2 regions of the Cyanobium sp. Aljojuca 7D2 genome follow, and region 2 is predicted to be linked to the other one. Evidence: predicted binding sites of a transcription regulator. Region 2 holds the regulator's gene; the other holds the start of a gene.
The links. Region 2 encodes NtcA, which controls nitrogen genes in cyanobacteria. Its sites were predicted from a motif close to GTANCNNNNGNTAC; they were not measured.
Positions count from the first base shown of each region.

Region 1: KBY57_RS06120 (Fe2+-dependent dioxygenase) is a predicted target of NtcA. The motif match lies at 1,745-1,758, and genes of this name have one in related genera.

Region 1 is NZ_JAGQCX010000004.1:110,015-119,266, reverse strand. Features, by position in the region: gene KBY57_RS06130 (ABC transporter permease) at 1-467, opposite strand, end outside; gene KBY57_RS06125 (extracellular solute-binding protein) at 618-1,682, opposite strand; gene KBY57_RS06120 (Fe2+-dependent dioxygenase) at 1,836-2,504, shown strand; gene KBY57_RS06115 (hypothetical protein) at 2,626-2,940, shown strand; gene KBY57_RS06110 (iron uptake porin) at 3,111-4,730, opposite strand; gene KBY57_RS14255 (helix-turn-helix domain-containing protein) at 5,011-5,541, shown strand; gene KBY57_RS06100 (hypothetical protein) at 5,538-5,681, opposite strand; gene KBY57_RS06095 (HupE/UreJ family protein) at 5,763-6,359, opposite strand; gene KBY57_RS06090 (CobW family GTP-binding protein) at 6,394-7,530, opposite strand; gene KBY57_RS06085 (iron uptake porin) at 7,587-9,062, opposite strand; gene KBY57_RS06080 (metal ABC transporter substrate-binding protein) at 9,165-9,252, opposite strand, start outside.
Region 2 is NZ_JAGQCX010000005.1:126,245-135,496, forward strand. Features, by position in the region: gene pth (aminoacyl-tRNA hydrolase) at 1-444, shown strand, start outside; gene KBY57_RS07265 (DUF3146 family protein) at 449-706, shown strand; gene KBY57_RS07270 (resolvase) at 684-1,145, opposite strand; gene KBY57_RS07275 (DUF3084 domain-containing protein) at 1,142-2,359, opposite strand; gene ntcA (global nitrogen regulator NtcA) at 2,408-3,148, opposite strand; gene KBY57_RS07285 (cob(I)yrinic acid a,c-diamide adenosyltransferase) at 3,409-4,029, shown strand; gene dcd (dCTP deaminase) at 4,029-4,622, shown strand; gene thyX (FAD-dependent thymidylate synthase) at 4,619-5,344, opposite strand; gene KBY57_RS07300 (thioredoxin domain-containing protein) at 5,365-5,961, opposite strand; gene KBY57_RS07305 (NIL domain-containing protein) at 6,070-6,483, shown strand; gene KBY57_RS07310 (hypothetical protein) at 6,483-6,956, shown strand; gene KBY57_RS07315 (lytic transglycosylase domain-containing protein) at 6,953-8,944, opposite strand; gene KBY57_RS07320 (hypothetical protein) at 9,010-9,225, shown strand.

The DNA.
Region 1 (9,252 bases), on a different contig from region 2:
AGGGCGATTCGAAAAAAGCTCGCCCATGGGCCGACGCCGAGGCTGCGACTGGCTTCCAGCAGGCGGCGGCCACTCACCGAGAAGCTTTCGGTGCTGAGCAGAAAGACGTAGCTGTAATTGGCGAGGCTGAGCAGCACCACCGCCCAGCCGAGGCCATGGATTCGCAGGCCGCGGTAGCTACCCCAGTCAATCAAGCTGGCGGCCAGGAGGTAGGCCGGAAACGCCATGGGCAGAAGCTGGGCGATGCGCAGCCAGCGGCGGCCGGGGAAGCGACAAACGGCGGTCAGCCAACCGATGGCCGTGCCCACTACGGCTCCGAGGACTCCCTCCCCCAGCACCAGAAGCAAGGTGCCGCGAATCTGAGCGAGTCCATCGGGGCCCAGACCAGCGGCCTGCTCCTGGACACTGAGCAACGCCTCTTTGACCAGGGCAAGCAAGGGCAGGATGGCCAGCAGGCTGACCCCCATCACCACGGCAACCAGCCCGGCCCGGCTGCGACTGGTGTCACGCCATAGACCGATCCGGTTGCGCCATGGCAACAGGTGGAGACGATGGCGGGCCGTGCTCAACGAGATGTCTGCGACCTAAAGACGGGAACCAGCTTGCTGCACGAACCGCTACTCCCAGCCGTTGGCAGCCATCAATTGGATAGCTGCACGGGTTTTAGAGCCGAGCTGGGATGCGGAAACACCGTCAAATTTGAAATTGCCAAAGCGGCGCAGTATTGGATTGTTTCCAAAACCTTTGAGCGGGTATTCAAAGCTGCCAGATGCATACCCCTCCCCGCCTGTCGGTGAGCTAAGAAATTCAATCAGCTTGATTGCTTCCGGTTTGTTTTTGGCGTAGCGGGTGACTCCGGCGCCGCTGACGTTCACATGGGCTGGATTCGGGTATTTAATGGTGATTTTGTTGGCTAGGGTCTTGTCGGCAGCGCCGGTCTGCCCGGAAAGCATGCGGGCAACGTAATAGCTGTTAACGACGCCAACGCCGCATTCTCCGCGCGCGACGGCGCGGGCTAGTGACATGTCGCTACTGAAGACCGGCTCGGCGAGATTGTTGACCATCCCTTTGACCCATTGGGTTGCTGCCGCATCGCCCCGCAGCACCATTTGATCTCCCACCAGCGACTGGTTGTAAACACTGGAGCGATTGCGCAAGCAAAGTTTTCCCTTCAGCTGAGGCTTGGCGAGGTCGGCGTAGGTGTTGATGGTTTTGGGGTTAACCACCGACGGGTTGATCGCGAGGGCGCGCACCCGCCTGGTGAGGCCAAACCAGCGGCCCTTGGGATCCCGAAGGGAAAGGGGCACTTCGCGTATCAGTTCAGCCGAACGAATCGGCTGAAACATCCCTTCTCGGGTTGCGTTGTCGAGCCGAGCCGCATCAACCAGAATCATCACATCCGCAGAGCTGTTTTTCCCTTCTCTACGAAGGCGCTCGATGATGGCTGCATCGTTCGATTCCAGAAGACGCACCTTGATGCCAGTGGCTTTGGTGAAGCGTTCGTAAATCGCGTTGTCGCTGCTGTAGTGGCGGCCTGAATAGACGCGCACCTCGCGGGATTGCGCCATCGCCAAGCCGTTGAGGCTGCTGGTCAGGGCTGTGGCGGCTGCGCCAACGGCCAGCACACGCAGGCTGAGAGCGGAGGGCTTGAAAAGCTTTGGGAGCACAGTGGTTGCTTGCATTCGTTGCTCATGAGCCTATCCAGCTAGGCCTTGCTTCCCCGCTTCATTGATGCCGCCGGCTTGTAGCAAAAGGCACAGGTAGGCGTGGGGCTGTTGGGTGCCGATCTGCTTCAAGATGGGTGCAGGCGATCGTTTATGGAGGTTGGTTGAGCCATGCACTTTCAGCTTGAAGATCTGCTCTCAGCCCATGATCTTCAGCAGCTTCAAGCGCGATTGGCCAGTCTGGACGATTCCGCCTGGCTCCCAGGAGCTCAGACCGCTGGCAGCTACGCCAAAGCGGTGAAAAACAATTGGCAACTGGATAACCAGCATCCTGATTTTGCAGCCCTTGCAGATGTAGTGCTGTCTGCGCTCGATTGCCACCCTTTGTTTCGGGCTGCGGCGATCCCGCTGAAGATTCACAGCCTGCTGTTCAGCCGCTGCGGGGTGGGTGAGGGCTATGGCCGCCACGTCGACAACCCGTTCATGCCCGGAGGGCGAACAGACTTGTCGTTCACGCTGTTTCTCTCAGATCTGGAGAGCTATAGCGGAGGTGGCCTCACGCTCGAATTGCCCCAAGGCGAGGAGATGGTGCGGCTTTGTGCTGGCTCAGCCATCGTCTACCCCAGCGGCTATCTGCATCGGGTTGAGCCTGTCACGGCCGGAGTGCGTTATGTCGCGGTGGGTTGGGTACAGAGTGCTGTCCGTTCCTCGGAGCAGCGCGAATTGCTGTTTGAGTTGGAGACGTCTTGTAAGTCTATGGCTGCTGCCCATGGCCGTTCCGATGCCCTCGATCTTCTCTATCGCTGCCACACCAACTTGCTGCGGATGTGGGCTGGGTGACGGATGATACACGTGGGTGTTCGTCTTTGGCTTTACGCGCTGATCGCCTGACTACAGAGGGACTGTGGTGCGCCATCTTTTCTTAAAATGGAGCTGTATTTACCTGTTCTGGTTCTTGCCCATGGCCCAGCGCACCAGCCTTGCTCTTTTCCTGGCGACGGCCAGCATGATTGGGGGCTCTGCCGCTTCTGCGGCTCCAGTAGATGCAGCATCGTTCATTCCCTTCTCTGCTGAGAAAGCCCAACTTTTGGCCGATAGCGCTGAATGCGTTCCTGTCGGTGAAGGTGAAAACTGTGAGCGTGAAACCCGCAACAAACGTAAGGCGAAGTCTGTGACCAATCCCGCCGCGAATCCATCCACTCCCACGTCCAATCCCGGCGCTGTGGATGGCAGTGCAGCAGATCAGCTGAAGCAAATCGAACGGGGCGACCTCTGATGAATCGGCTCCATTGAGCTTGGCTCGTTGATCAACCTCCCCTGTTGGGGAGGTTTTTTTATGTCTTGAGGTTGGTGTCTGGGCAGCGGCCTCGGCAGCAAAAAGCCCCCTCTGAGGGAGGGGGCTGTGGGGGGTGTGAGGTTTGTGCTGGGGGCTGACCCCCTTTGGGGTTAGAAGCGGAAGGTGGTTTTCATCAGGTAGCCGATGGTGCCAAAGTCGCCAACGGTGGAGCTCCCCAGTGGATTGCTCAGGTAGAAGACAGCTGGCGTGATCGAGATGTTGTCGGTCACCTGGTACTTGTACCAGAGCTCAACGGCCAGACCCGTGTCACCGTTACTTGCTGTGCCTTGGCTCACCCATTGCGGACCGCTGAAGCCAAGCCCCAGCGTGTTGCCATCCGCGCCGATGTCATCCCATTCAAATCCTACTAGCCATTCCATTGTTTGGCTTCTTTCCGCAGTGTTGCCACCGCTAAACCAGTTCACGCCATAGCCAAGGCTGATCGAGGGAATCCAGCCGGAGTTCTCCGGTTGCCAGTATGCGTTGAGAGCCAGGGAGTTCGCAGTTTGATCTACCCCCACGACTGCCCCACCAGTAGGCGTCCCGAAGCCCATTGTGGCTCCCCCAGAACTCCAGGCGTAAGCTGCTGATACCTGCCAGTTGTTGCCGTTTCCGTAGGCCAGTTGGGTGATGAACTTCGACTGGCTGCCCTGGTTGAATAGGCCGGCATCGCCGTAGTCAATGGTGTTCGCACCAGTGCCAGTTGTGTAGATCCCTGAATTGCTGCCGCTCTGGGCAACGTAGTTGGAGCTGACGCTGAAAGCATTGCCGCTGCTGTTGCGGGTACTCCGCCACCAGGCCCCAAAACCGGCACCCGTGGAGTTGCCGTAGACGCCCGAGGCACCACGACCCTTCATCTCCTTGAGGATAAAGTTGCCGTTGCCATAGAGGGTGGGCATGCTGGCCAGCATGTAGTATCCCTCAATGCGTGGGCCCACAAAGATCATGCCGTTGGCACCCTTGGAATCGCCTACGGGGAACTGATACCAGAGCTTGTCAACTTTTAGAAAATCGGCATTAGTATTGGAGTCTTCCAGTTGGGTCAGTTTAATCGGATCGCCTGAGAAGTTACCGGAGAAGTTGCCTGCCCTGAGGCGGGTGTAGAGCAGATCCTTGCCAGTGAAGCTGGTGTCGAGATCCAGTGTGAGTCGGTAGTTAAAGGTGAAGGCTTCCTGTTTCGCCTTTCCCGCAACAGAGCTGCCGCTGCCTTTGGCAAAGTTTTGGTTGACATCACCGGTGTAGTTGGTGGCGCCGATGATCATGTCCGCTTTGCCACGCAGCTTGGTGGTGGTGGAAAACTGCTGAGCTTCCAGTTCGCCCACCTGGGCTTCCAGGCCATCGACGCGGCCCTTGAGCACGGCGAGTTCTTTCTTGAACTCGTCCATCAGGCGTTGGAGCTCGTCGGTCACCTCAGTGACGCGGTCGAGGCAGGCGTTGAGCAGGGCCGCCGCTTCATAGCGGGTCATGGCCTGGCCACCTTTGTAGGTGCCGTTGGGATAGCCGGCCACGCAGCCGTACTTCTCCACCAGGTTGCTCAGGGCCTGATAGGCCCAGTCGGTGGGCCGTATATCGGAAAACTGGTTGACGCTGGTGACCTGGTTTTTGGATCGCCAGGCCTTGAGCTCGTCGATTTCTTGCTGCTCCATGTAGTCGTTGATGGCCTCGCGGCCATTCAGCGACGCCAGTTCACCCGCGGCTGCGGTTTCAGGGGCGATGACGGCAGGCAGCACCAAGCCAAGGGCGGCAGGTGCCAGCAGCATGCGCTGGAACGGATTCATGAACTCCTCACAACAGAAGTAGGTGGATTCCCAATGAATGGGAATCAACTGCGCCTACTTCTATTGGATGAAAGGAGCTTGATCGCCCCGTTCTGATTCAAGTCAGGGTATCAAATGTCACGTGAGCTGGTGTGGAGTGCCGTTGTTGGCGAGCATTGCCTTTTTAGCCCCACGCGTACTTGCATCATGGGCTGGTGCTGCTGGAACGCAGACGCCCTGCCATGGATGTGTTGTGCAGATCAACGTCGGTCAATCGGTGCTGTTGTCCACAAACACGTCGGGCAGCTGGCTGCAACTTTCCATCACCAGTGGTTTTGGACGGTTGTCCGATTCAGAACTCACATTGGCCTTTGTTGGCCCCGGCGATGTGCAGTTGATTCGGATCCCCGCCGGTTGCGCAGGCTGTCTGGAGGCGCTGACGGATCTCTCAGTGGTCTGGAGTGATCCGCCAGATGGTCTCGGGTTCGGCGACGATTTGATCAGCGATTGGATGCTGCGGCAGTTACGGCTACGCAGTCAACCCCAGGCGGATCGGCGTCTACAGGCTCTATTTCAGGCGCTGATCTGGCACCACGGGTGCAGGATTGGCCAAGGGTATTGGCTGCCGTTTTGCCTATCCCATGGGCGATTGGCCGAGTTGATCGGTTCAACGCGCCCAACGGCAACGCGAGCGCTGCAACAACTGCGCCAAACTGGGCATTTGCGGGATCACCCCGCCCAGCCTGGCTGGTTGTTTCAACCCGATTTTCTAACGCTGGCCTAGCGGAAGCGCCGGACACGCACGGGCACGAGCACCGGCTGCATCAACCCACCGCCGCCGTTGTCGTCATCGGAGTCGGTGGTGAGCCAGAACGCCAGGCCGAACAGAGCGAGGACGCCCGTGAAGAGGATGAGTTCGGCCATGGCGTTCGGATTGGCTCGTCTAACCGTAGCCAGGCTGGCAAGGGGGTGCTGTAGCGATGGTGTCTGGTTTCGGGGCGGTTTCTACACCAGCGGAGCCAGGGCGAGCAGCCCGCCTCCAAGGGTGAGGCCTGCGGCCAGGGCCAGGCCCCAGGCGGGCTTGCTCTGGCGCAGCACGGCAAAAGTAGTGCCTACAACGGCGGTGGAGGCCAGGGCCGCCCCGATCCACCAGCCGAGCAGCTCGGAGGCGCTGCCGCCGGCTTCCTGGCCGTGCAGCATGGCGTGGACGGCCACGCCAACCGCCAGCGCCACGGTCAGTGCCTCCTGGCCGCCCAACTGGTGGCTGCGCTGGCGTGCCAGCAGGGCGAGCCCGAGCCCCGACACCGTGAGGGCGGCGAGCACTTCCGCAGCGGGCAGGTGGCCGCCGAAGGCGCCAAACATGGATCCGACCACCGCTGCAGCCAGGGCGACCAGCAGCAGGGAGGGGCCCGCCAGGGCGGCGGCACCACCCACGCCCACCAGCAGCAACAGGTGGTCGACGCCCAGCAGGGGGTGGCTGGCTCCGGCGACCAGACCGCCAGAGGCGAGGCCATGGGCCCCCGCGGGTAGGGCGGAAAGCAGGCTCAAGGCCAGGCCGGCAGCGGCGGCGGGCGCCAGTTGGCGGAGGGAGGAGGGGGGCATGGCGATGGCGAAGGCCTCAGATGCAGTATCCCGCTCAGGCGAAGCCCTTGCCGGAATCTTCGGCAACGCACACCTGGAGCTGGCGGCGCAGCGCGTCGTGGTCGAGGTTTTTGCCGATCAGCACGATCTGGTTTTTGCGGGTGGCGTCGGGCCAGTCGGAGTCGTCGATCGAGAAGCGCTTGCCGGCCAAGTGGAACACATGCCGCCGCTCGCTCTCGTTGAACCAGAGGATGCCCTTGGCCCGAAACACTTCCGCCGGCAATTGGTTGTCGAGGAAGTTCTGGAATTTGCGCAGGGCAAAGGGGCCTTCCGCCGCAAACGACAGGGACGTAAAGCCCTCGATCGCGGCGTGGTCGGGATGGTCGGCGTGGCTGTGATCGTGCGCGTGGGAGTGGCCGTGATCGTGCGCGTGGTGATGGTGCTCGTGTTCGCAGTGGCCGTGCTCGTGGTCGCAGGCGCTGTGATCTTCTTGAGCCGTGCGCTGCTGCTCGGCAACGATTTTGTCGCTCTCGAACAGGCCCACACTCAGCAGCAGCGGCAGGGGCACCTCACCTTTCACCGACCGCAGGATGCGGGCGTCGGTTTTGATGCTGCGCAGCTGCTCTTCCAGGGCGTTCAGCCGCTCTTCGGCCACCAGGTCGCACTTGTTGAGCAGCAGCATGTCGCTGTACACGATCTGGGCCCGGGCCACCTCGCCCTGCAGCAGCTCGTCGCTGAAGTTCTCCGCATCCACCAGGGTGATGATCGAATCGAGCCGGGTGGCATCGCGCAGGTCGCTGCCTAGGAAGGTCATGGCCACCGGCAGCGGGTCAGCCAGGCCGGTGGTCTCCACCACCAGGTATTCGACCGGCTCGTGACGATCCAGGATCCGATACACCGCTTCGAGCAACTCGCCGTTGATCGAGCAGCAGATGCAGCCGTTGCTCAGCTCCACCATGTCGTCGCCAGTGGCGACGATCAGGTCGTTGTCGATGCCGATTTCCCCGAACTCATTCACCAGCACCGCCGTTTTCAGGCCCTGCTGGTTGCTGAGGATGTGGTTCAGCAAGGTGGTTTTCCCAGCCCCCAGAAAGCCGGTGAGGATCGTTACCGGCAAGCCCGTGGGGGTGGGCGCCATCACGGGGGATTCGTTGGGGCTGGCCGTGGGGGCGGGGCTGGCGCTGGCGGTCATCGAATCGGGAGCTGCCGAGAGAATTGGACCTTAGGAAGGGCAGGATCGCCCCTGGCTCAGAACTGGAAGCTGGTTTTGATCAAGGCACCGACCTGATTACCGCCCCCCTGATTTCCGCCCGGGTTGTTGAGGTAGAAGATCGCCGGGGTCACTGAGATGGCATCGGTCACCTGCCACTGATACCACCATTCCCAGGCCCAGACGCCCTTCTCCGTGTCGGCCCCGTTGCGGGTGGCTGTGGCAAAGGCCGGCTGGCCCACACCCATGCCAAAGCTGTTGCCTTCCGCCAGCACATCGCTCCATTGCAGGCCCACCATCCACGACTGGCTGGTGCGCAGATTCGTGCCTGAGCTGCGGTTGAGGCCGTAGCCGGCGCTGATCGACGGGATCCAGCCACCCTCGGCCGGCTGCCAGAAGCCGCTGATGCCGAAGGCATTGGTGCTGGCCCCGAACTCTTCAATCTCGGCGGTGATAAAGGGTGTGGCGCCGGGCACACCCACGCCGCCATTGAGATAGGAGTAAATCGCCGCAAGGCCCCAGTTCTCCTGGCCATAGCCCAGCTGCACGGTGCTGGTGCCGGCTGAGGTGCTGGTGAACAGGCCCTGGCTGGAATCGGCTCCGTTGGCGGCGACGTAATTAACGCTCACGCTCAAGCCGTTGTCTTGCCACCAGAGACCCAAACCAGGGCCGAGGTTTTTGTTGTAAGCCAGGGGTGCACCGTTGAGGGTGAGGGCGTTGAGGATCGTGTCGCTGGGGTAGGCGCTGGGCCAGAGGGCGAGCATGTCTTCCTGGCCCACCCGGCCGCCGAAGGTGGCGGTGAACTGGCTGCCGATTGGGAACTGGTAGAAGAGCTTGTCGATGCCCAGCACATCGGGTCCACCCTCCTCTTGGAAGGCGATCTCCAGGGTGGAGAGCCCGCCACCGAAGGCATTGCGTTCTCCATCGAAGTTGCCGGCCCGCAGCACCGTGCGCAGCAGATCCTTGCCGGTGAAGCTGGTGTCGAGGTTGAGCTGCACGTCGTAGTTGAACGTGACCTGCTCACCGGCGGGGTTGTTGCTCACCCCACCCACCACAAAGGTGGCCAGGCCCGAAAGCTTGGTGGTGGTGGAAAACTGTCTGGCCTCGAGTTCGCCCGCTTTGGCTTCCAGGCCATCGATGCGGCCCTTGAGCACGGCCAGTTCCTTCTCGAACTCGGCCATCAGGCGCTTGAGATCGTCGGTGACGTCCGTGATGCGATCAAGGCAGGCGTTGAGCAGGGCGGCGGCCTCGAAGCGGGTCATGGAACGGCCGCCGCGGAACGTGCCATCGGGGTAGCCGGCCACGCAGCCATAGCGCTCGATCAAGTTGCTGAGGGCCTGGTACGCCCAGTCGGTGGGGCGCAGATCGGAGAACTGGCCAATGCTGGTGACCTGCTCCTGGCTGCGCGCGTAATGGTTGACGCGCTCAAGGTTGAGCTCGGTTGCTGCAGCCGTGACGGGTGTCAGCAGGCCCAGGACTGCCGTTGCAGTGAGACCTTGTCGGATCGATGCCATTTGCTTGGTCACCCAGGGCTGCGGACAGCCGCCTCGCAGAATTACCCGAGGATGATAAGGGTTCTCATTCCTGTCTGATTCCGGCCTGGCTCCGGCCTTGCTTCAGCGAATCGCCTGCCAGCTTTCGATTAGGGCCTCTTGACTGGCTCGGTCACAGCGACCTCCGAGGCCATTCACGATCAGGCAGGTG
Region 2 (9,252 bases):
GCGATGCGCCTGCGGCTGTTGATGCCCCAGACCTACATGAACGACAGCGGGCGCTCGATCCGGGCCGCCCTCGACTGGTTTGGTTTGGAGACCTCCCAGCTGCTGGTGGTGGTGGATGACATGGATCTGCCCCTCGGCAAGTTGCGCTTGCGGGCCTCTGGCAGTGCCGGCGGCCATAACGGCCTGCGCAGCACGATCAGCCATCTGGGCACCCAAGACTTCCCGCGTTTGCGCATCGGCATTGGCGCTCCGGGCCACGACCCGGCTGAACGCCGCGCCCGCACCGTGGGCCACGTGCTGGGGCGATTCAGCGCGGCCGAGCAGCCCCTGCTTGAGGCGGTGCTGGCCGAGGTGGAGGCCGGCATCGGCTTGATCCAGCGCCTCGGGCTGGAGCGAGCCGGTAACCGTCTCAACAGTTTCCAGCCGGAAGGCGCGGCAACCTGACGCCATGGCGCGCCTTCCCTCCACCACGGCCCAGCTGCGGGTGCTGCACCAGAGCTTCAGCCAGCGGGTGCTGGAGGGGGAGGTGAGCGCCGGTGGCTATCAGTGGAGGTTTCGTTGGGCCTTCGATCGCGGTGAGCTCAGCGTGGAGCCGTCGTTGGGCCGGGCCCTGATCCAGGACGCCCTGCTGCGCTATCTGCTCAAGGTGGATTACCAACTGGAGCCAGGAGGCGACTATGCCTTCACGGTGCGGGCTCGCTTCTGAGGCCCTGCAGGCAGCGGCGCACCTCCGGAGTGGGCCGCTGCAGCCGTAAGCCGCTGTGACGCTCCACCAACAGCTGGGCCACCACATCGTCGATGTCGCGGCGGGGCAGCCGCAGACCTGCCGGCAGCAGCCGCCACCAACCGCTGGCTGGATACAGCTCCCAGTAGCGATCGCGGGCGGCCAGGGTGCTGCCGTGCTCGTCGACCAGCTCCAGCTCCAGGGCCAGTGCGGCCAGCTGGCCGCGCCAGGTGCCACTGCTGGTGCCGTTGCCCACCACCACCCGGGTCAGCCCCTGGTGTTGCCAGGCCTGGAGCTGGGCCCGACTTGCCTCGGGGGGCAGGATCGCCGCCTCCAGAACGAGGGCTTGCGCTAGATCGGCCAGCACCAGGCCACATTTGCTGCGGCCGGGATCGAGCCCCGCGATCAAGCCCGCCGTCATGGCCGTCGGGGGCCTGGGCCATCGCCGGCCGGCGCGCCAGGTCGCAGCCAGCGCACGTCCACCGCAATCGGGTCGGGGGTGTCGGCATCGCGCACGACCAAGGCTTCCAGTTGCGCCACCTGGCCCGCTGGCCTTTCGCTCAGATCGCGGCCCAGTTGGCTCAAACGGGCCGCATCAAACTGCAGGCCCTCCGCAACGGTGCCCTGGCGTTGGGCCTTGGCATAGGCCGCCGCCAACAGCAGGTTGAGCCGGCGATTGATCGCTTCCAGGCTGCTGAGGTCGCCTTCGATGGTGGTGCTGGCCAACACCTCGCCGGCCTTGACGACAGCCCGGTTTGGGCGGAGGTCGGGGAAGGCGAGCACCTGGCGCTCACCCCGCAACACGTTGGCGGCCGACAGGATGCTCACCACCCAGCTGCCGGGTTTGGCCAGGAGGCCTTCCAATTTGGCGATGTCGCTCTTGGGCACCAGCAGGATTTGGCGGTCGACCGGTTGGCCAGGCAACACCCGCCGGAACGCGGTGAGGTTGGCTTGCTGCAGCAGGGCCGTGATCACGGAGCTTGCCTGCTCGGGCCGCTCCAGGGTCACCTTGGCGCTGGCCAAGGTCTGAGCGCTGGTGATCACCACATCGCCGCGGCGCAGGGCAATCAGGTTGCTCTCCAGATCCTTGAGTTCTTGGGCGCCTGCGGCAATGCGGCGGTGCACCTGGGCCAGTTCGGTTTCGGTGCGGCGGATGTCAGCGTCGCGGGCTTGCACCTCACGGCTGAGCCGGGTGCGTTCCACCTCCAGGCTGTTGCGTTGGGCAACCAGCGGAGCCAGTTCCTGACGCAGCTGATTGGCCCGGGCCTGGGCCTGTTCGAACCGCTGTTGCGCATCCCGTTTCCCCTGTTCGGCCCGGTTGAGCTCTTGCTGGCTGGTGGCCAGTTGGGCCTGACTGCTGGCCAGCTGGCGACGGCTGCTCTGCAGACGATCCTCCAGCCGATCGAGCTCGAACAGACCCGTGCGCAGGCGCTCACTGACCAGCAGCATCAGCCCCAGCGAGACCGCGCTGATCAGGCTGCCGGTGAGCACCGTGATCAACACCGCGGTGCGTCGGGGCCTCAGCTTGAACAGACTGAGGCGCGCCTTGCCAACCCGGCTGCCCAGCCGGTCACCAAGGGTGGAGAGCACTCCCCCCAGGGTCAGCAGCGCCAAGATCAGCAGCCAGCCGGTCACGTGCGTCTGCGAACGGGCCCCAGTATCCCTGCCCCTCAGCCGAAGCGCTCAGCTGAAGCGTTTGGCCAGGGCAATCGGGTCAAAGACGGTGATTTTCTTGCGGTCGATCTGCACCAGGCCGTCGTTGCGTAGATCCCCCAGTAGGCGGGTGATCGTGACGCGCGTGGAGCCGATGGCTTCGGCGATGGCCTGGTGGGACAGGCGCAGATCGATGGTGATGCCCTCGCTGCTGGGAACGCCGAAGTCGCGGCAGAGCACCAGCAGAAAGCTCACCAGCCGCGAGCTCATGTCCCGGTGGGTGAGGGTTTCGATCATCGTTTCGGTTTGCAGGATCCGTGAGGAGAGGCCCTGCAGCAGCAGCAGCCCGACGCTGGCGTCCTGCTCGATGGCGCGCCGCACCGAGGTGGCTGGAGCGGTCACCATCTCGACCCTGGTGAAGGCCACTGCGTGATAGAAGCGGTCTGAGCGCTGACCCGTGAGCAGGGACAGCACCCCAAACAGACTGTTTTCCCGCAGCAGGGCCACGGTGATTTCTTCGCCGGATTCGTAGACGCGCGAGAGCCGCACCGCGCCGCGGCGCAGCAGGTACACCCGTTCGGCTGGATCGCCGGGGAAAAAGATCGTTTTGCCCCGTTCGATCGTCTCGACGCTGCTGCCGGCCAGCCCGCGGATCACCTCCAGCAGGGTGGGACTGGCCTGGCCAGCGCTGCCCATGCCGGCCACCACCCCTGGGGCCCCGGTCGATGGGGTGGCGGCGGTACGGCTGAATCCGTGGGTGGCGCCAACCATCGTGGCTTAGGCAAGTGGCCGGACCCTAAGGATCACCCGGGGGTGCCCCTGTAGCAACGCACACGATTTGCCGTCGCCTTGCTGTTGCCCCTGGCTGGTTTTGGGCGCAGCAGTACGGATGTTTCCACCAGGGATGGTGTCATTCGCTTGTGGAACGGTCCGATCCCGCTACATTCAGGTCCTCGGGGGGCGCAGCCGCGACTCCCCTGGTGGGGTGTCGCGTCCCCGTTCGTCCTGCCCCTTGTCCTGACTCGGTGTCCATGACCGCCAGCTTGCCCGTCCCAGGTCTGACCTCCGGAACCGGAGCGGGTTTTCCTGGGGTCCAGCACGCTCCCCAGCGCCCGGGCCATCGCCCCCTGGCGGCGGTCTCTCCGGCTCCCGTGCTCCGTTTGGTGGCCCAGCAGGAGGGCCTGCTCCAGATCCACACGGCTCCGTTCCGGGGCAGTTTCGGTGCGGTGCTCAGCCAGGCCTTGCGCACCGCCGGGCTGGGCAGTCGGGTGCTGGTGAGCCAGTTTCTCAAGGGTGGCGTGGATCAGGGGCTGGAGAGCAGCCTTTGGCTTTGTGGCCGTCTGCAGTGGTTGCGGCCCGGGGTGCCCGCCTGCCTCTCGGAGCGGGCCGCCGACCAGGATCAGGAGTCGGTGGAGGCGGTGCGCCAGGTGTGGGCCTTCAGCCGTGAGCAGTTGCTCAGTGGCGCTGTGGATCTGATGGTGCTCGACGAGCTGGGTCTGGCGGTGGAGCTGGGCTACATCAACAAGGCCGACGTCGTGGCCACCCTCGATCGCCGGCCGGCCCATCTGGATGTCATCCTGACCGGTCCGGCCATGGCTTCTGAGCTGATGGCGATGGCCGACCAGGTCACCCAGCTGCGTCGAGGTCTCTAATGCTCAAGAACGATCGCTGGATTAACGAGCAGGCCGCTGCCGGAATGCTGCAGCCTTTCCAGTCGAGCCTGGTGCGTCACCTGGATCCCGACACCGCCAGCTCGCCGGTGCTCAGCTACGGCTGCTCGTCCTATGGCTACGACCTGCGGCTGTCGGCGAAGGAGTTTCTGATCTTCCGGCACGTGCCCGGCACAATCATGAACCCCAAGAGGTTCAATCCGGCCAACCTTGAGCCAGCGCCCCTGCATGAAGATGAAGATGGCGCCTATTTCATCCTGCCGGCCCATTCCTACGGGCTAGGGGTGGCGCTGGAGAAGATGAAGGTGCCACCCAATATCACCGTGATCTGTCTGGGCAAGAGCACCTATGCGCGGCTTGGCATCATTGTCAACACCACTCCTGCAGAGGCCAGCTGGGAAGGGCACCTCACCCTTGAGTTCAGCAACTCCTCCGGGGCTGATTGCCGGATTTACGCCAACGAAGGCATTTGCCAGTTGCTCTTCTTTGAGGGCGATCCCTGCGAAACCACTTATCAAGATCGGGCCGGCAAATACCAGCACCAGCCCGAGCGAGTCACCCTCGCCCGCATTTAAGGCGCCAGGCGAGCCTTATGCAGCCGGCTCTTCTCATACCAGTCGGCGAATTGGGGCGTCCAGGTTTGCAGATGGGGCCACATCAGGTCGCAGAGCTCGCGGATTTCCTGCTGCGCATCGAGCTTGGCCCGTAGGTCGAGGAAGTGCAGGAAGGCCCGCAGGGTGAAGCTCACCACGAAGTGCTGGCGGTAGTCGAAGGGCAGGATGCCGCGCGCGTGCTCCTCAGCGAAGCCCGCCGCCAGCAGGTCGCGGTAGCGCTCCGCCGCCGCCCGGCAGAGATCTAGATCCACGGCCCGCTGCTCGTCGGTGTAGGCGTATTTCTTGCCCTGTCGGTCGCTGTAGCTGCAAACCGGGCGGAGGTAAAACACCTCCTCCAGCTCCAGCTCGCCGTTGGCCGCCTTGCAGATGCGATCGCCCGTGTAGCGCATCGACTGCACGTCAAAGCTCACCCCCACCCGGTGCGTGCGCGCCTGCTGCATCACCGAGTGGGGAAACCAGCCCACGTTGAGCACGATCTGGGCGTGCTCCAGGGGGCCGTAGTGGCCCCGCTCTCCGGCCAGCAGCCGCTTGATGCAGATCTCTCCCGCCTTGGTTTCGTCCGGCCAGTTGGCGGAGTCTGCGGCGACAAACCCCTCGCTGTAGTCCTGGTGCATGCCGGCATACACGCACTGCTGGGGGTTGGGCGTGGCGGCGATCAGGGCGACGCGGAAACGGGGATCCATGGCGGATTTCAGGGGGGAAATTAGGCGTGGCTGCGGGGTCCGGCCATCGTGGCAGCCTTTGGCGCGCCTGCAGCGACTTCGCCCTCCGTGACGTCGACGCTGGTGTTGGGGGTGGCATCGAGGCTGCTGACGGCGCCCATGCCGGCCAGGGCGGGTAGGGGTTCGCCGGCGATCAGGGCGCTGCTGAGGGCTTGCAGTTCTGCTGTGCTGCGGGCACCGATCGAGCGGCCCACGGGAGTTCCGGCGGCATTGAACAGTTCAAGCTGGGGAATGCCGTTGACATCGAAGCGCTCCAGCTCCGGCTGCCAGCGGGGGTTGTCGACGTTGAGCAGCACCACATCCAGCTCCCCTCGGTGTTGGGCTTCGATCGTCTCCATGGCCGGCGCCATGCTGCGGCAGGCCTCACACCAGTCGGCGTAAAACTCCACCACCGTCGGCTTGCCGTTGCGCAGGGCCACGGGCAGATCGAGCGACTGGCGCGCCAGGCGCTCCAGGGGCGCTTCGGGGTGCAGGCCACCCCGAAACCACACCAGGCCAGCCGCCAGCAGCACGGCCAGCACCAGCAGCAGCAGGCGTTCGCTCGGGCCTAAGCCGGGGTTTGGGGAGGGGCTGGTCATGGCTGCAGGCTGCGCAGGGCGCACTGAGGGAGCGTGGCTGCACTTTGCCAGTGCTTGCTAGCGTTTTGCCTGAGGTGAATCGGCCTTGTTCGTCCACCGGCCTTCCCTGTGAAACGGCGCCTCACCCTGCATTTCCCCCGCGAAGCGGTGCACCTGCCGATCACCTATCGGCTGGCCGTGGATTTTGACGTTGCTGCCAAGATCCTGCGGGCTCAGATTGCCCCCAACCAGAGCGGCACCATGGTGGTGGAGCTCTCGGGCGACATCGACGAACTGACGGCCGCAGAGGCTTGGCTGGAGAGCCAGGGGCTGGGTCTCAACCGGGCGCCGGGGCAGATCGCCATCAACCGCGACCGATGTGTCGATTGCGGCCTGTGCTCCAGCGTTTGCCCCAGCGGCGCCCTCAGCCTGCGTCAGCCCGCTTGGCAGCTGCACTTCGATGCGCAACGCTGCCTGGTCTGTGAACAGTGCATTCCGAGTTGTCCTCTGGATGCCATTGCCCTGGTGTTGGCTCCCCCGTGATGGCCATGGTGCGTCTGCTGCTGTTGCCCCTGCGGGCACCGATGCTGCTGGTTCTGGCGGCCATCGCGGTCTACGAGGGGCTGCAATGGAGCCAGCCGCTGGAGGGAGCCGCTGCCTCGGGGATGGGGCAGTTGTCCAGTTTGTTCTGGTCGCTCGATTGCCTCCACGCCCTGCTGGTGGTGGTGGTGTGCACGATGCCCGATCTGCTGTTGCAGCGGATCTCCAACGTGATGGCGGCCAGCCGGGTGATGAGCCTGGTGATCACGTTGCTGATCGTCACGGTGGGGGGCCTGTATCTGCTGCACCTCAAGGTGCTCACCAGCGTGCTGATCCTGGGTTCGACAGTGCTGCTGGCCCGCCTGGATCTGGCCCGGGTGCGGGTGGCACCTCCACCCCTGGTCCTGGCCGGGTTCCTGGGGGGGCTGGTGCTCGCGGGGGCCGGCGTGGGCCGTTGGCTGGCCAGCAGCGGTTAACAGCCCGGTGTGGGCCGTTGCTGGAAGCTCCATAGGTTGCCGAGCACCTTTTTGACGTAGAGCCGGGTTTCGGGATAGGGGATCGCTTCGATCCAAAGCTCGGGTTCCTGCTGCAGCTGGGGGTTCACCCAGCCGGCTACGGCGCCGGGGCCAGCGTTGTAGCTGGCGACCATCAGCACGGGGTTGCCCTGCCATTGCCCCAGCAGTTGCTTCAGGTAGAGGGCACCGAGCTGGGCATTGCGACTGGGATCGCGTAGGGCGTCGGGCCCCAGCGCACCCCCGGCCAGTTCGGCTGCGGTGTCCGGCAGCAGTTGCAACAGCCCCACGGCACCGGCGCTGGAGCTCACCCCAGGGCTGAAACGGGATTCCTGCTTGGCCACGGCGGCCAACAGGGTTGCTGGCACCGCCGCGGCCGTGGCGGCTTGCTCCAGCTCCGCCACAAAGCTGGGGGTCTGCAAACTGCGCTCCAGTTGCTGCGCCAGCCCGCAGGACTGACCTGCGGGAAGCCGCAGGCTGGCCTGCTCCAGTTGCCCCAGGCCGATCCAGTGGTCGCCCACGGCGCGGCGCAGCCGGCCTTCCAGCAGCAGCTCCCGCGGGGTGCGGGGGGGGAGGGTGCGGCCAGTGCGCCAGTGCTCCCAGGCCTCCAGGGGTTGGTCGAGGCGCCACAGCCGATCGAGGTTGGGATCGCCGCTGGCCAGGGGCTGCCAGCCGGGCCGTACCAGGGCGGGGCTGCGGCGTGGATCGAGGCTGAGATCCCCCTGGCCGAGCCGCACAGCGGCCCGCCAGCCGTAGTAACCCTCGGGATGGCGCTGGAGCAGGCGGGTCCAGGTGCTCTTGGCCTCGCTCCGCTGGCCCTGTTGCCATTGGCTGAAGCCCAGCCAGAAGCGCTGGCGGCCCGCCAGTCCCACCGGCAGCGCACGGTCGATCGGTGCGCTCAGCAGCGCCTCGGCCGTGGCCCACTGGCGCTCCAGCAGGGACCTCCGGGCCCGCTGCCACTGCAGCTCCCAGCTGGCTGGATCGGCGGGCCAGCGCTTCAGCACCGCCAGCACGGCCCCGGTGCCCCGGGACTCCAGGGCCCGCCGGGCCTGCACCGGGGCGGTGTTCTGCAGGCTGGCGGGTAGCGCGGCGAGGGCCTGCAGGCTGCTTGGCCCGGGTTGCTCGCTGAGCAGGGCCACGGCCTCGCGGGCCTGGGGGGAGCCCGGCACCGAGTGGGCCAGCTGCAGCAGCCGGCCCTGGGCCTGGGCCTGCTGGGCGCTGCCGCCGCTGAGCAGCGCCTTGGCCAGTGCCAACTGGGTGGCGAGGCCGGGCTGGCTGCCGTTCAAGCAGGCCAGGGCGGCTTCCGCATCGCCCAGTTGCGCCAGGCCGCCGGCTAGTTGGTCGCGCTGTTGGGGTGTGGGGGCGGCAGTGGGTTGCCGGCAGGCCTGGCGCAGCTGCACTGCAGCGCCGGGCCAGCGCACACCGTGGCGGGCCAGGTGCAGGGCGCCGTCGCGGCGCGTCTCGGCGGCCGGGCCCGCTTCCACCGCGGCTGCCAGGGCCGCTGGATGGGCGGCGAAGCGCTGGCGCAGGTCCTGGCGGAGCTGGGGTTGGTCTCGGCCGAGGGCGTAGAGCGCATCGGCAGCGGCCGGCGTCTTGGGGAAGCGTCGCAGTAGTTGCCGCCAGCGCTGCTGGGCGGCTTCGCGGCCTGCCAGCGCTTCGGCGGCCAGGGCATCGCGCTTGAGCACCAGCGCGGCGAGGCCATCGCGGCCCCAGCCCTGGCCGCGCAGCAGCTGGCGCACGCGCGCCGGGTCCTCCCCCTGGCGGCCCAGCAGCAGCAGGTTGGCCTCCCGGCGCCGCGCTGGATCGGGGGAGAGCCGGCTCAGGCGCTCCAGGTGGGCCGTGGGGGTGTTGGGGTCCGGTGCCGGGAGCTGGTTCAGCAGGGCCCGACCGCCCACCAGCGCAGCGCCGCTCCCCAGGCAGGTGAGGGCCAGCAGCAGGGGGAGGCGAGCCAAGGGCAACTGCGGCACGGCTTTTGCATTCTTCGCCATTCTGGAGAGGTTCGGATTTGGCCTTGCTGGTGCGCCTGCCCCCTCTGCCCCCCTATCTCTCCAGCCTGCCTGGCGCCGAGCAGCGGCTGCGGGCGTTGCGGGTGCTGGCGGCGGCCGGATTGGTGCTGTTGCTGCGCCCCTGGTGGCCGCTGATCTGGCTGCCGGGCTGGGTGGTGGGACTGCTGCTGCTGTGGGCCGTATGGGAGCTGCTGCGCTGGATCTGGTGGCCCCGGCGCTGGCGTTGAGGGCTCTCGCCAGTCCACGTAGCCTGG